4 regions of the Streptomyces lothianensis genome follow, and region 3 is predicted to be linked to each of the others. Evidence: riboswitches for the same ligand, from Rfam matches in the RefSeq annotation. Region 3 holds a riboswitch; each other region holds the start of a gene.
The links. A riboswitch is a leader RNA that binds a small molecule or an ion and turns the genes downstream of it on or off. The one in region 3 is predicted to bind cobalamin.
Positions count from the first base shown of each region.

Region 1: another riboswitch for cobalamin. It lies ahead of ACLF6P_RS20270 (CbtB domain-containing protein); the one in region 3 lies ahead of ACLF6P_RS20080 (ribonucleoside-diphosphate reductase subunit alpha).
Region 2: another riboswitch for cobalamin. It lies ahead of ACLF6P_RS07970 ((2Fe-2S) ferredoxin domain-containing protein); the one in region 3 lies ahead of ACLF6P_RS20080 (ribonucleoside-diphosphate reductase subunit alpha).
Region 4: another riboswitch for cobalamin. It lies ahead of ACLF6P_RS28185 (cobalamin biosynthesis protein); the one in region 3 lies ahead of ACLF6P_RS20080 (ribonucleoside-diphosphate reductase subunit alpha).

Region 1 is NZ_JBLMKT010000058.1:5,066-8,262, forward strand. It holds gene ACLF6P_RS20265 (glycoside hydrolase family 6 protein) at 1-666, opposite strand, end outside; cobalamin riboswitch at 1,191-1,344, shown strand; gene ACLF6P_RS20270 (CbtB domain-containing protein) at 1,379-1,597, shown strand; gene ACLF6P_RS20275 (CbtA family protein) at 1,615-2,403, shown strand; gene ACLF6P_RS20280 (class F sortase) at 2,547-3,197, opposite strand, start outside.
Region 2 is NZ_JBLMKT010000027.1:236,763-239,959, forward strand. It holds gene ACLF6P_RS07960 (hypothetical protein) at 1-318, shown strand, start outside; gene ACLF6P_RS07965 (hypothetical protein) at 264-629, opposite strand; gene ACLF6P_RS07970 ((2Fe-2S) ferredoxin domain-containing protein) at 729-1,160, opposite strand; cobalamin riboswitch at 1,202-1,390, opposite strand; gene ACLF6P_RS07975 (TIR domain-containing protein) at 1,544-3,197, opposite strand, start outside.
Region 3 is NZ_JBLMKT010000057.1:76,285-79,481, reverse strand. It holds gene ACLF6P_RS20095 (helix-turn-helix domain-containing protein) at 1-351, opposite strand, end outside; gene ACLF6P_RS20090 (hypothetical protein) at 446-637, shown strand; gene ACLF6P_RS20085 (GNAT family N-acetyltransferase) at 680-1,183, shown strand; cobalamin riboswitch at 1,233-1,355, shown strand; gene ACLF6P_RS20080 (ribonucleoside-diphosphate reductase subunit alpha) at 1,488-3,197, shown strand, end outside.
Region 4 is NZ_JBLMKT010000078.1:64,755-67,951, reverse strand. It holds gene ACLF6P_RS28190 (cobyric acid synthase) at 1-802, opposite strand, end outside; gene ACLF6P_RS28185 (cobalamin biosynthesis protein) at 799-1,821, opposite strand; cobalamin riboswitch at 1,958-2,098, opposite strand; gene ACLF6P_RS28180 (hypothetical protein) at 2,260-2,481, opposite strand; gene ACLF6P_RS28175 (inorganic phosphate transporter) at 2,515-3,197, opposite strand, start outside.

The DNA.
Region 1 (3,197 bases), on a different contig from region 3:
GCCGGCCCGCTTCAGCGGGTCCCAGAAGGAGTCCGGGCTGCCCGCGCCCGGGTTGCCGCCGTCGAGGTAGACCTTGGTGTTCTTCAGCGTGTGCAGCGTGTCGATGGCGCCGCTGAGCAGGGCGTAGCGCTCCTCGTGGAACTCCTGCGGGGTGCAGCCGTCCACCAGGTGGAGCACGGCGTCCGGCTCCAGGATGACCGTGGCCTGGCGGTCCCCGATGCCTTCGGCGACCTCGTCGATGAAGGCGCGGTAGGCATCGCCGTCGGACGCGCCGCCCTTGGAGAACTGGCCGCAGTCGCGGTGCGGGATGTTGTAGAGCACCAGGACCGCCTCGCGGTCCGCGGCCTCGGCGGCCTCGGTGAAGTCGCGTGCCTGCTCCTCGGCCTGCTCCGGGACGATCCACTCGCCGGTCGGCTGCTCGGCGATCTTCTTTATCAGTGCGGCGTCCGCGTCCTTGCCGTCGCTCTCGTACGTACGGAGCTGCTCGGCCGCGTTGGAGCCGGGGTTGACCCAGTACGGGTCCTTGGCCTTGGGCTGCTGGGTGGCGCCGGCCTCGGGCCTGCCGGGTTCCTCGCTGTCCGAGCAGCCGGTCAGGAGCAGCATCGCCCCCACGAGTGCCGCACCCGTCTTCACCGCCCCCCGGACGGCCGCGGAACTGCTGTACATCCACTCCCCCTTGGGTGCACGGTCGGAAACGCAATCCTGACACAGGTGCGAGAAGCCGACGAAGGCGCCCGGAGCCCGCTCACCGGACCGGGTGCCCTGCATTCCGGTCAGTCTGGCCACAAACCGACTCTGGGCGAGGTGGGCCATCCGCTCTACAGTGAGTGACACCGGCCCCAGCCCCGCACCGACTGGCCCAGGACCCGTCCCCGGACAGGCCCTGTCGACCTCCCGTGCCGGCGCCGGGTTTCTCCCGCAGCCCGAGCGCGCACGGTCGAGGACCGGCCCGGCCGGAGGCTCCGGGGGGAGCGGGCCACCGGCCGGGCCAGGTGCCACAGGGGCAGGTCCACAGGGGCAGGTCCACAGGGGCAGGTCCACGAGGGCCGGGTGCCACGGGAGCTGGGTGCCACGGGAGCTGGGTGGTACGGGGGCCGGGTGCCACGGGAGCTGGGTGCCACGGGGGCCGGGTCGGACGCCACCGGCAAGGGTGAGTGCAGAGGCACTGTTGACAGCACCGCCCCCGAGTTGGGACTCTCCGGACGACAAGTCCATACATCGAGGCGACGGTTGCCAGGAACCCGGTGCGAACCCGGGACGGTCCCGCCACTGTGACCACGTACGAGCTCAGCGCCGAGCACCTGTACGCGGGAGTCAGGAACTGACCCGTCGTCCTCCTGCCAAGGGGCGTGGAAACCCCGGAAGGAGACCCACCCGGATGTCCCTGCACTCGGCACAGCACCCGAGCACGACAACCGCCCAGGACGCGACCACCAGCACCCGTGACTGGATGATCGCCTCCGCCGCCGCGATCGTGGCGATCATCGCCCTGTACGCGGTGTTCTTCGACAACGGCACGCTGATCGCCGCCACCGGCGACTACCTGCACGAGTTCGCCCACGACGGACGGCACCTCTTCGGCGCCCCCTGCCACTGATCGGGGCGCGCACCACCATGTCGACTCCTGTACTCCCCCTGCTCGGACGCGGTCTGACGGCAGGAGGAGCAGCCGGTCTTGCCGCCGGCCTCTTCTCCCTGCTGCTCGCCGAGCCCCTGATGGACCGCGCGATACGGCTTGAGGAAGCCCGCACCGACGAGCACGCCGAGGCGGGGGCCCACAGTCACGCCGAGGCGGGCGCCGCCGCCGTGCAGCACCACGAGGAACTGTTCACCCGCGGCACCCAGCACTTCGGCCTCGTGGTCACCTCGCTGGTCCTCGGCCTGGCGCTCGGCGTCCTCTGTGCCATCGCCTACGCCCTCATCCACCGCCGCAGCCCGGACGCCGCACCCTGGCCGCGCGCCCTGCTGCTCGCGGGCGGCGCCTTCCTCGCGGTCTCGCTGCTCCCGGCACTGCGCTACCCGGCCAACCCGCCCGGCGTCGGCGACTCGGGCACGGTCACCGACCGCCAGGGCCTGTGGCTGGCCGCCGTCACCATCGGTGTGCTCGGCATGCTGCTCGTCTGGCAGGTGTACGTACGCCTGGCGCACCGCAGTCTGCCGGTACGGCAGGTCGCGGCGGCGGGCACGGCGATCGCGATCCTCGCGGTCCTGTTCGCGCTGCCCGGCAATCCGGACGAGGTCCCGGTGTCGGCCACACTCCTGTGGGACTTCCGGGTCCTCTCGCTCGCCTCGCACGCCCTGCTCTGGGCGGTCTTCGGGGTGGTCTTCGGCGCACTCGGCCTGCGTGCGCTCGGCCGCCACGCCCCCGCAACGGCGCCTTCGGGAGCGGTCGCGGCGAGCTGATCGCCGTACAGCCGCATGTCCGTACGCCCGGTACGCCGGTACGTCGGTACGTCGGTACGTGTGGAAGGGGCCCTGTTCCTCGCGGACAGGGCCCCTTTCGCGTGCCGGTTTCCACGCGTCGTCGGGCGGAACCGGGGCCGCCCTCAGGGACCCTTGCCGGTCAGAAAGGCCGAGACGACCACGTTCGCCGAGTACGTCTTGTCCCTGCGGTCGAACGTCCCGCCGCAGGTGATGAGCCGCAGCTCCGCGCGCTCGTCGTCCCGTGCCCCGTACGCCTTGTCCGCGTCGAAGCCGGAGCGGTCGTACACGGCGACCTCCTCGACCGTGAACTCGGCGAGCATGCCGTCCGAGCGCGCCACCGTGATCTTCTCGCCCGGCGCGAGCGTGCTGAGGTTGTAGAAGACGGCGGGCCGGCTCGCGGTGTCGACATGCCCGACAAACAACGCCGTGCCCTTCGCGCCGGGCTGCACCCCGTCCCCGTACCAGCCGACGACACCGGCCTGCTCGTACGGCGGCGGTGCGATCGCGCCCTCACCGTCGAGCCCGCGCCGGATCACCGGGGCCTGCACCCCTATGGCGGGGATGTCCACCCGCTGGGGACGCGCGGCGGCGTCCAGCGGCTTGATCGCGGGCGGCAGCCGGACGCCCGCGAGCGGGCGGCCCGCGGAATCCCGTCCCCCGGGCGGGCCGTCGGCGACGTCGGTGAGTTCGCGGCCCCACAGCCACAGCCCCACGAGCAGCACGGCCCAGGCGATCCCGGTGAACAGCCGTCCGCGCCCGCGCCCTGCAATACC
Region 2 (3,197 bases), on a different contig from region 3:
GACCGGGGCCTGCCCGTCGACGCCGAGATCCGGGTCGACTCCAAGGACATCGGCGGCTCGGCGGCGGTGGACGGCTCACTGGCCGAACCCCTGGTGCCGGGCATCGCCGCGGGCGGCGAGGGCGAGGACGGGGACGGCGAGGAGTCCCCCGCGGTGCTCTTCGGCCTCGAACCAGACGACGGCTGGTCATCAGGCTGGTGGTCCGACCGCTGGGTGTGGACCGCGGCGGGCGGCCTGCTCGCCGCACTGGCGGGCGTCGCCGGTTACGCGCTGACGCGCGGCCCGGGGCGCCCGGGACGGGTGCCGCCGCAGGCCTGAACAGGCGCGGCAGCCCCGCCCGAACCCACACGTGGCCCCGCCCACGCCGGAGGGACACCGTCGCCCGGCCGCGACGGCGTCCCTCCGGCGTGGCCAAGCTGGGCGATGGAGACGTCGACGCGCGGCTCCCGGGTGCGGTGGCGGACCGCCACCGCTGCGGCGAGGTCGGTGAAGCCCGCCGCGTAGGAGCGGGCGACGGGATGCCAGCCGTCGTCCGATCCGCCGACCCGCAGCACGAAGGACCCGCCGAGGGCGGCCACATCCTGCAGGGCGGCGGCAACGGACGCGGCCGAGGCACGGGCTTGGTACACGCTTCCAGTCCTCTCTCCGGTCTCCCGTCTCCGGCCTCCCGTCTCCGGTCTCCGGTCTCCGGTCTCCGGTCTCCGGTCCCCGGCTCACGGTCCGTACGGTCAGGGGGCCGGGCGCCGTTGCCGCGGCGGGGTGAAGGCGTACAGGTCGAGAATCTCCGGCCGGGGCGCGACACCCGGTCCACCGGCGCGTGCCCAGGCAACAATGTCCTCGGTCGCTTCGGGGTCGTTGACCAGCCCCAGCCAGACGGGGCGTGCTCCGGCCGCCCGGCCCTCGGCGGAGGGCTGTACGACGATGACGTTGGCCTGGTCGCAGACGTCAAGGCAGTCGGAGACGCGCACCGGCACCGCGGCGCGCAGCCGCGCGGTCTGGGCGGCGTGGTCGACTCCGGTCACCTTGGGGCTGCCGCAGCAGCAGTCGCGGCATATGACGACGCGGCAGGGTACCGGGCCGCTGGGGCACGGCACCGGGCCGTCGGCGGCCCCTCCGGTCCTCGTGTCGTCGGTTGTCCGTCCGGCAGGCGTTGCGGGCATGCGGCGCCGTCCCTCTCTCCGGGGAGATCCGCCCCGGTGTCCGTGGAGGAGGCGACCGCGTGAGTCTCCTGGCTTACGGGTCGATGCCCGTCCCGGCCTTCCCACCCGCTGCCGGGCAGTGGCCTGTCGGGACGCGCTCGCCGATCACAGTGGCGGGACCGCGCCGGAATCCCACCGGCTTCCTCGTTCCGCCGTCGCCCTGTCAGGGGCCATCATCCCATCCCCGAACGGCCCGGCCCGGTACGCCCTTTCGCCGCGCATCCGCGCAGGGGCGCCCCGCAGGTGACATTCCTGCCGGATGAGCCGCGCACGCCCGGTTGGCGGGCCCGGACGGCAGCAGTCGGGCCGGTTCGCTCCGTCGATTCCCCGCCCGGGCGCGGGGCTCAGCCCGCGGCCGGCAGCCCGAACTCGCCGCCCGAGATGGCGGCGAGCTCGCTCGTGAGGTCCTGGAGGGGGCGCTGCAGCTCGTCGAGGGCGGATCGCAAGGCGGGCGCCTGGTCCCAGGCACGTTCATGGTCGACGGGGCCGGTCGACGGTGCGCGTCGCGCTTCCCAGGCGAGAAGGCGCGGGTGCCACTCGCTGAGGAACGGCCTCAGGATCTCGTTCAGCAGCCGGTCGGCGAGCGCCGGCACCGAGCCTGGCGCGGGGAGACGGAGGCCGATGCTGTAGCGCTGCAGGGTGCCGCGGGTGAAGGGGAAGAGGCTGTGCAAGGAGCTCAGCGCCTCGCGCAGACTGCCGCTCCCGACGGGCAGTTGCTGTACGCCGACCCGGCTGACCAGCTCGATCTGCAGGTCGAAGGCGGCCATCCGCTCCGCTTCGCTCACGGTCATGGGCGCGACCTCCCTGCGGGCTCCCGGGACCGGGACAACTCCCGGCACGACCAGGGTAGTGCCGGCGTCACCCAGGCTGGAGAGGACCGCACGCCGTAGCCTCTCCGCGCGGGCCGGGTCCGTCTCGTGATGGCGCCACGCGTGATCGGTGACGCAGTGCAGCCGGTAGCCGTCCGGGGTGGGCCGAAGCAGGCCGCGGGCGCTCAGCTCGGCCAGGCCGGCCGCGGCGCGACGCCGTGCCACGGCCGGCTGCAGCCGGTCGGCGACGATGAACACGGCAGCCACGTCGGCCTCGGTGACCGGCAGCGGGTAGCGCGCACTCGCGCAGCGCAGAACATCGCGGATCTCCGCCGGGGCGGGCGGTGCTTCGCGGACATGGTCGGCGGTGATCGCGCCGCCGGCCAGCTCGTCGAGGAGCGAGCGGCCCGGTTCGTACAGCCTCGCCAGGAGCAGGGAGGGATCCTGCCCGGTGCGAACGGCGCGTCCGAGCAGGTCGAGCGCCCCGGGGTGCCCGTCGACACTCCGGGCCAGTTCGGCATCCCCGACGAGCACGGCCGCGGCTTCGGCCTCCAGAGGTTCGAGGTCGAGGTGCTCGCCGAGTCCTTCGTACGAGCGGCTGCGGGTGATGAGCAGGGTGCGCACGGCCGGATGCGGGGCGATGAGGCCGGCGACGGTGCGGGGCAGGAGTGCGCACGGCACGTCGTCCACGACGTAGAGGCAGGGGCCGAGGCCGCCGTCCGGCGGACGCGGCGCGTCGGCCCCGGCCCAGTACACACCGCCCGGGAACGCGGCACCGAAGCGCTGCGCGTACTCCTGGGCGAGCCGGGTCTTGCCGATGCCCGGCATGCCGCGCAGCTGAACGGCGAGGGCGGTCGCACGGCCGGTGACCAGGGGTGCGTCCTGGGCATGCAGAGCACTGTGCAGCCGCCAGAGTTCGGGCAGCCGCCCGGCGAACTCCCCCGCAGGCAGCGGCATGGCGCCATGGACCCGGGGTGGCGCATCTTCCAGGGGCATCGGATCGGGCACGTGCCGCAGATGCGCGATGACCTCGGAGGCGAGCTCTTCCGGGCGGCCATGGCGGGTGTCGCGGAGTTCGACCGGGTGGATGTGGCCGGTGGCCGCCTCGGGGTTCACCACCAGGACGCGCCGGCGCGGGTCGCCCTCGCCGAGGCCGGCGAGGAAGGCGGCAGTCAACTCCCACTGGCAG
Region 3 (3,197 bases):
CCCGGCCGCACCGAGCACGAACACCCCTGAGCAGACGGAGAGCACGCGCGCACCCCGTTCGGCCCCGCGGCGCAGGGCCTCCAGGAGCTCCGGCGGATAGCTCCGGTCCGTGTACGACTCGCCGGCCGGCACGCAGATCAGGTCGGCCTCCTCCAGGCGGTCGAGACCGTGTTCCGTGCGCACGGTGAAGCCCGCGTGCGTGGAGAGCTCGGGGCCTTCCGCGGAGGCCACCGCGAAGTCGTAGACGGGCAGCCCCTCGTCGCTGCGGTCGAGTCCGAACACCTCGCAGACCACGCCGAGTTCGAAGGGGTGCACACCGTTGAGCAGCACTGCGGCGACGTTTTTCAGCATGCCTGCCAGTGTGCCGCGCGACTGGCAGGAAATCGAGGGTGTGCGGCAGTCCTGCCACTGCCCCTTGATCGTCGCGCGCGGCACTGTGGGGGACATGACGACACAGACTCTTCTCGACTGGATCACCGTTCTCGCCTTCTTCGCCCTGCTCGTGGTCCCGGCCGTGATCGGCCACGCCAAGGGCCGCCGGATGGACCGGCAGCTGGCCAGGGCCGAGCGGCGGCCGCTCGGCAACGACGAAGGGACGGGCCACTCGCAGCGCGAGCGCTTCTCCCGCGCCGCGTAATCCGCTTGATCGTCCCCTCCGCCCCGGCGGCACAATGCGGCCATGGACTTCACGATCAGACCCGCACGCCCCGAGGAGTACGAGCCCCTCGGAGACCTGACCGTCCGGGTCTATCTCGCGGACGGCCTCCTCGACTACGGCGAGGAGGACCCGTACATCCCGATCCTCCGCGATGTCGCGGGCCGCGCCGCCACCGCCGAGGTCCTGGTGGCCGTCGACGGCGAACAGCTGCTCGGCGGTGTCACGTTCGCGCTGCACGGCGTGCCGTCGGCGCAGATCGCGCGGCCCGACGAGGCCGAGTTCCGCGGGCTCGCGGTGGCGCACGGGGGCCGCGGGCGCGGGGTGGGGGAGGCCCTCGTGCGGGCCTGCGTCGACCGGGCCCGCGCGGCCGGCTGCGCGGGCGTGGTCCTCTCGACCCAGCACATGATGCACAGCGCTCACCGCATCTACGAACGCCTCGGCTTCGTACGGACCCCGGAACGCGACTGGAATCCGCTTCCGGACCGTGACGATCTGGAGCTGTGGGCGTACGAGCTGAGGCTCTGATCGCCCGCCGACACACAAGATGTGGGCATGGCATCCGCTGCCACCCACAACATGTATGCTCGACCTCGCTGTCGCAGCAGGGGAATCCGGTGAAACTCCGGAACTGACCCGCAACGGTGAACGGGCCCGGAGCCCGCGAAGTCCGAAGACCTGCCGACGGTGCGCCCGGGCCGGACGGCCGGGCGCCGAGACGTCCGGGCCTCGCGGAATGGGCCGGTGGACGCGGAGCGTTGCGCCCTGCCCGCGCACGCCTCGTGCACCCGCCGCCCCCGCTCGGCCCTGTGCCGAGTGAGGGAGTGCATACGTGACCATCGCGCCAGTGGATCCGGCCGCAGCGGGGACCGGCGAGGAGACCGCTGAGCAGGAGCCGGACACGCAGCAGCGGGCCGCTCAGAAGCCGGACGCCCACGAGCCCGCCGACCGCCCCGGCACCGCCCTCCTGCGCACCCTCACCGAGCTGACCGCCGACCTCCCCGACACCGACCCCGGCAAGGTCGCCGCCGCCGCCCTGCGCGGCCGCAGCGCCGCCGCCGACGAGGCCGAGCTGCGCGAGCTCGCCACGGAGGCAGCCGCCGGACTGATCGCCGAGGACCCCGCCTACGCGAAGCTCGCCGCCCGCCTCCTCACCCTGACGATCGCCGAAGAGGCCGCCTCGCAGGGTGTGCGCACCTTCACCGAGTCCGTATCGGCCGGTCACCGCGAGGGCCTGATCGCCGACCGCACCGCCGAGTTCGTATGGGCGCACCACGAGCGTCTCGACGCCCTGGTCGAGGCTTCCGTCGCCGAAGGCGCCGACGACCGCTTCGGCTACTTCGGCCTGCGCACGGTCCACTCCCGCTACCTGCTGCGCCACCCGATCACCCGCAAGGTCATCGAGACCCCGCAGCACTTCATGCTGCGCGTGGCCGCCGGGCTCGCCGCCGACGAATCGGCCGCCGCCGTGGACGAAGTGGCCGCGCTGTACGGCCTGATGAGCCGCCTCGACTATCTGCCGTCCTCACCGACGCTCTTCAACTCCGGCACCCGCCACCCGCAGATGTCGTCCTGCTACCTGCTCGACTCGCCGCTCGACGAACTCGACTCGATCTACGACCGGTACCACCAGGTCGCCCGCCTCTCCAAGCACGCGGGCGGCATCGGCCTCGCCTACTCCCGCATCCGCGCCCGCGGCTCCCTCATCCGCGGCACGAACGGGCACTCCAACGGCATCGTCCCGTTCCTGAAGACCCTCGACGCCTCCGTCGCCGCCGTGAACCAGGGCGGCCGCAGGAAGGGCGCCGCGGCCGTCTACCTGGAGACCTGGCACGCGGACATCGAGGAGTTCCTGGAGCTGCGCGACAACACCGGCGAGGACGCCCGCCGTACGCACAACCTGAACCTCGCGCACTGGATCCCGGACGCCTTCATGCGCCGCGTCGAGGCCGACCAGGACTGGTCGCTGTTCTCGCCCGCCGACGTGCCCGAACTCGTCGACCTGTGGGGCACGGAGTTCGACGCCGCGTACGAGAAGGCCGAGGCCGAGGGCAAGGCGCTGCGCACCATCCCGGCCCGCGACCTGTACGGCCGCATGATGCGGACCCTCGCACAGACCGGCAACGGCTGGATGACCTTCAAGGACGCCGCCAACCGCACCGCCAACCAGACCGCCGAGCCCGGCCACACCGTCCACTCCTCGAACCTGTGCACCGAGATCCTCGAGGTCACGGACGACGGCGAGACGGCCGTCTGCAACCTGGGCTCCGTCAACCTGGGCGCCTTCGTGCTCCCGACCGGCGACCTCGACTGGGACCGCTTGGACGCGACCGTCCGTACGGCCGTCACCTTCCTGGACCGCGTCGTCGACATCAACTTCTACCCGACCGAGCAGGCCGGCCGCTCCAACGCGCGCTGGCGGCCCGTCGGCCTCGGCGCCATGGGCCTGCAGGACGTCTTCTTCAAACTGCGCCTGCCCTTCGACTCGCCCGAGGCCCGCGCCCTCTCGACCCGTATCGCCGAACGCATCATGCTCGCGGCC
Region 4 (3,197 bases), on a different contig from region 3:
TCGCGCACACCGCGATCCGCAGCAGCTCCTCGCCGACCGGCGGCGCCACCTGAGACTCCCTGACGGCACCGCGCAGCGAGACCCGCAGACCGTCCTCCTCGTCGATGCCGAGCCCGTGCGCGAACGGCAGGACGCCGTAAGTCGCCCGCCCGGTGAGAGCCTTGAGCATGTCGAGCCCCGGCTGAAGGAGCGAGACATCCCCGCGGAACTTGTTCACCAGATACCCGGCGACCAGCTCCTGGTCCTCCTTGGCGAGCAGCGCCGTCGTACCGAAGAAGGAGGCGAAGACACCGCCGCGGTCGATGTCGCCGACCACCACCACGGGAAAGCGCGCGGCCCGCGCGATCCCCATGTTGACGATGTCCGTGCGCCGCAGGTTGATCTCCGCCGGGCTGCCCGCGCCTTCGCAGATCACCGCGTCGTACGAACTCCGCAGCTGCTCGAGGCAGTCCGTGACGGTCCCGAGCAGAGCCTCCTGCCGCCCCCCGTGGTAGCCGCGCGCGCTCATCTCGCCCACCGGCCTGCCCATCAGGACCACCTGGCTGGAGCGGTCGCTGCCGGGCTTGAGGAGCACCGGGTTCATCAGCGCGGTCGGCTCCACGCGCGCGGCCTGTGCCTGCATTGCCTGCGCCCGGCCGATCTCCGCGCCTTCGCGCGTCACAAAGGAGTTGAGGGACATGTTCTGCGCCTTGAACGGCGCGACCGACACCCCCTGCCGCACCAGCCAGCGGCAGATCCCCGCGGTGACCACGCTCTTGCCGGCATCCGACGTGGTCCCCGCGACCAGCAACCCACCGCTCATGACCGTCCTCTTCTTCCTGTACGCAGGTGTCGCACCGGACGCAGGTGCCGCGCCGTACGCGCGAGCACCCGGCCCCTGACACGGCCCGCCGTCACACTGCCCACCGCACACACGGCGAACGCCAGCCAGTCGACCCGGCGTGCCAGCCGCACGGCCCGTTCGACATCCGCCACCTGGACGGCGCGCCCGGCGTCGTTCAGCACCGGACGGTGCTCCACTCGACCCCCGTACGAGAGAACACCCCCCAGTCGTACGCCGAGCGCGCCCGCGAAAGAGGCCTCCACCGGGCCTGCGTTGGGGCTCGGATGTGCCCCCGCGTCCTGCCGCCAGGCCCGCAGCGCACCGCGTGGATCGCCGCCCGCGAGCACGGCGAGTACGGCGGTGAGCCGGGCGCCGGGCCAGCCCGCCACGTCGTCCAGGCGCGCGGAGGCCCAGCCGTAGTTGCGGTAGCGGGGCGATCTGTGGCCGACCATCGCGTCGAGCGTGTTCACGGCACGGAAGCCGAGCAGCCCCGGCACCCCGGCCACCGCTCCCCACACCAGCGCACCCACCACGGCATCGGAGGTGTTCTCGGCGACGGACTCGACGACGGCGCGTGCGATCGCCGCCTCGTCGAGCGCCTGCGGGTCACGGCCGCACAGATGTGGCAGCCGCTCCCTGGCGGCCGCCACATCACCGGCGTCCAGCGCGGCGGCCACGGCCCGCGCTTCACGTTCCAGTGAAGTGCCGCCCACGACCGCCCAGGTGGCGGTGGCGGTCAGCGCGACGGAAGCCGCGGGGGCGGTGGGGGAGCGGCGTGCGGCGGCGGAGGCGAGCACGCCGAGGGCGGCCGCACCACCGGCGCAGACGGCGGTGTGCAGGACACCCGCGGCCTTGTGGTCACGCCACAGGACACGCTCGACGGAGCTCGCGGCGCGCCCGAACGCGGCGACCGGATGCCCACGGCGCGGATCGCCGAGGAGCAGATCGCCGAGCAGGCCGGCCACGGCGCCGTACGCGAATGTGCGATCGGCACCCACGGATCAGGCCGCCGTCACGCCTCGAAGAATCCTCGGGCGGGAAGCGTTCGGTGTGCTTCCCGCGGCAGTCGGTCGAAGCGGCGGAACAGAGCAGCCGGGCATCGCGTCATGTCCTCACTCAGGGTGTCCGCGCCCTGGTTCGAAGGAAACGGCGGCGAGAGTTCCTGGCTCCCGGGAACGACTCCCCGGTCACAGTGGCGGGACCGCGCCGGATTCACACCGGCTTCCTCTGCTGCTGCCGTAATGGCTCCGGCAGTCCACCACGCACCGAGAACACCCGTCAACTCGGCGTTGACCTGCGGCTAAGGAGTGTGCGCAGACACACACCGGCGCACACGCGAGCGCCCCCTGACCGGCCCGGAACGGGCGGGACAAGGGGCGCGACGGTGCGGCCTCGGGCGGCGCGGTGAGCTGCCGCGGGCGAGACCCGGTACCGCCTCAGGCGACGATCAGGAAGATTCCGTACGAGATTGCCGCGACGCACAGTGCGAAGCAGGCGTATGCGCCCGCGCGGGCCAGGGCTGCCGAGCCGCCCTGTGCGGAGGCCGCCTCCTGCTTGGAGAGGCCGAGGATGCCCAGGGTGAACAGGCCCACGAGCGCCACCGTGGCCACGAGGCTGACGCCGAAGACGGAGCCCAGAGCTGCCCAGTCGATGTTCATGCTGCTGATTCCTTAACTGTCGGGCGAGCCGGTTCAGACGCTCGCGCCGGCCGGCTGCGAGGATTCGGCAGCGGGCTTCGGGGCCGGGACGGCCGCCTGGGATGCGGGCACATCGTCGTCGGCGGGGGAGCCGACGGAGGTGTCGGTCGTGGGGGAGCCGGAGGCGACGGTGCTGCCGGCCCCGGCGGCCATGGAGTTCTCGGCGGCGGCCTCCGCGGCCTCCGCGGCGACGGTCGGCGGCGGGGTCACCGCGGCGATCGCGGTGGTCACGACGCCCGACTCGGTGGTGGCGGGCTCGGTGGCCTCGTCCACGTCGTTGACGTTGGTGTGGTCGACCACCTGGCGGCGCGAGAGCAGCCAGATGGCGAGGCAGGAGGCCACGAGGAAGCTCGCGACGACCGCGACACCCCAGTCGCCCTGGCGGGCCACGAACTCGGCGCCCGCGGCGACCAGACCGGCGGCCGGCAGGGTCAGGCCCCAGGCGACGAACATCCGGGTCGCGGTGGACCAGCGCACGACGCCGCCCTTGCGGCCGAGACCCGCGCCCATCACGGCACCCGAGCAGACGTGCGTGGTGGAGAGCGAGAAGCCCAGGTTGGAGGAGGCGAGGATGACCGTGGCGGCCGAGGTCTGGGCGCTGAAGCCCTGCTGCGGCTGCAGGTCGGTGAGGCCCTTGCCCATGGTGCGGATGATGCGCCAGCCGCCCAGGTAGGTGC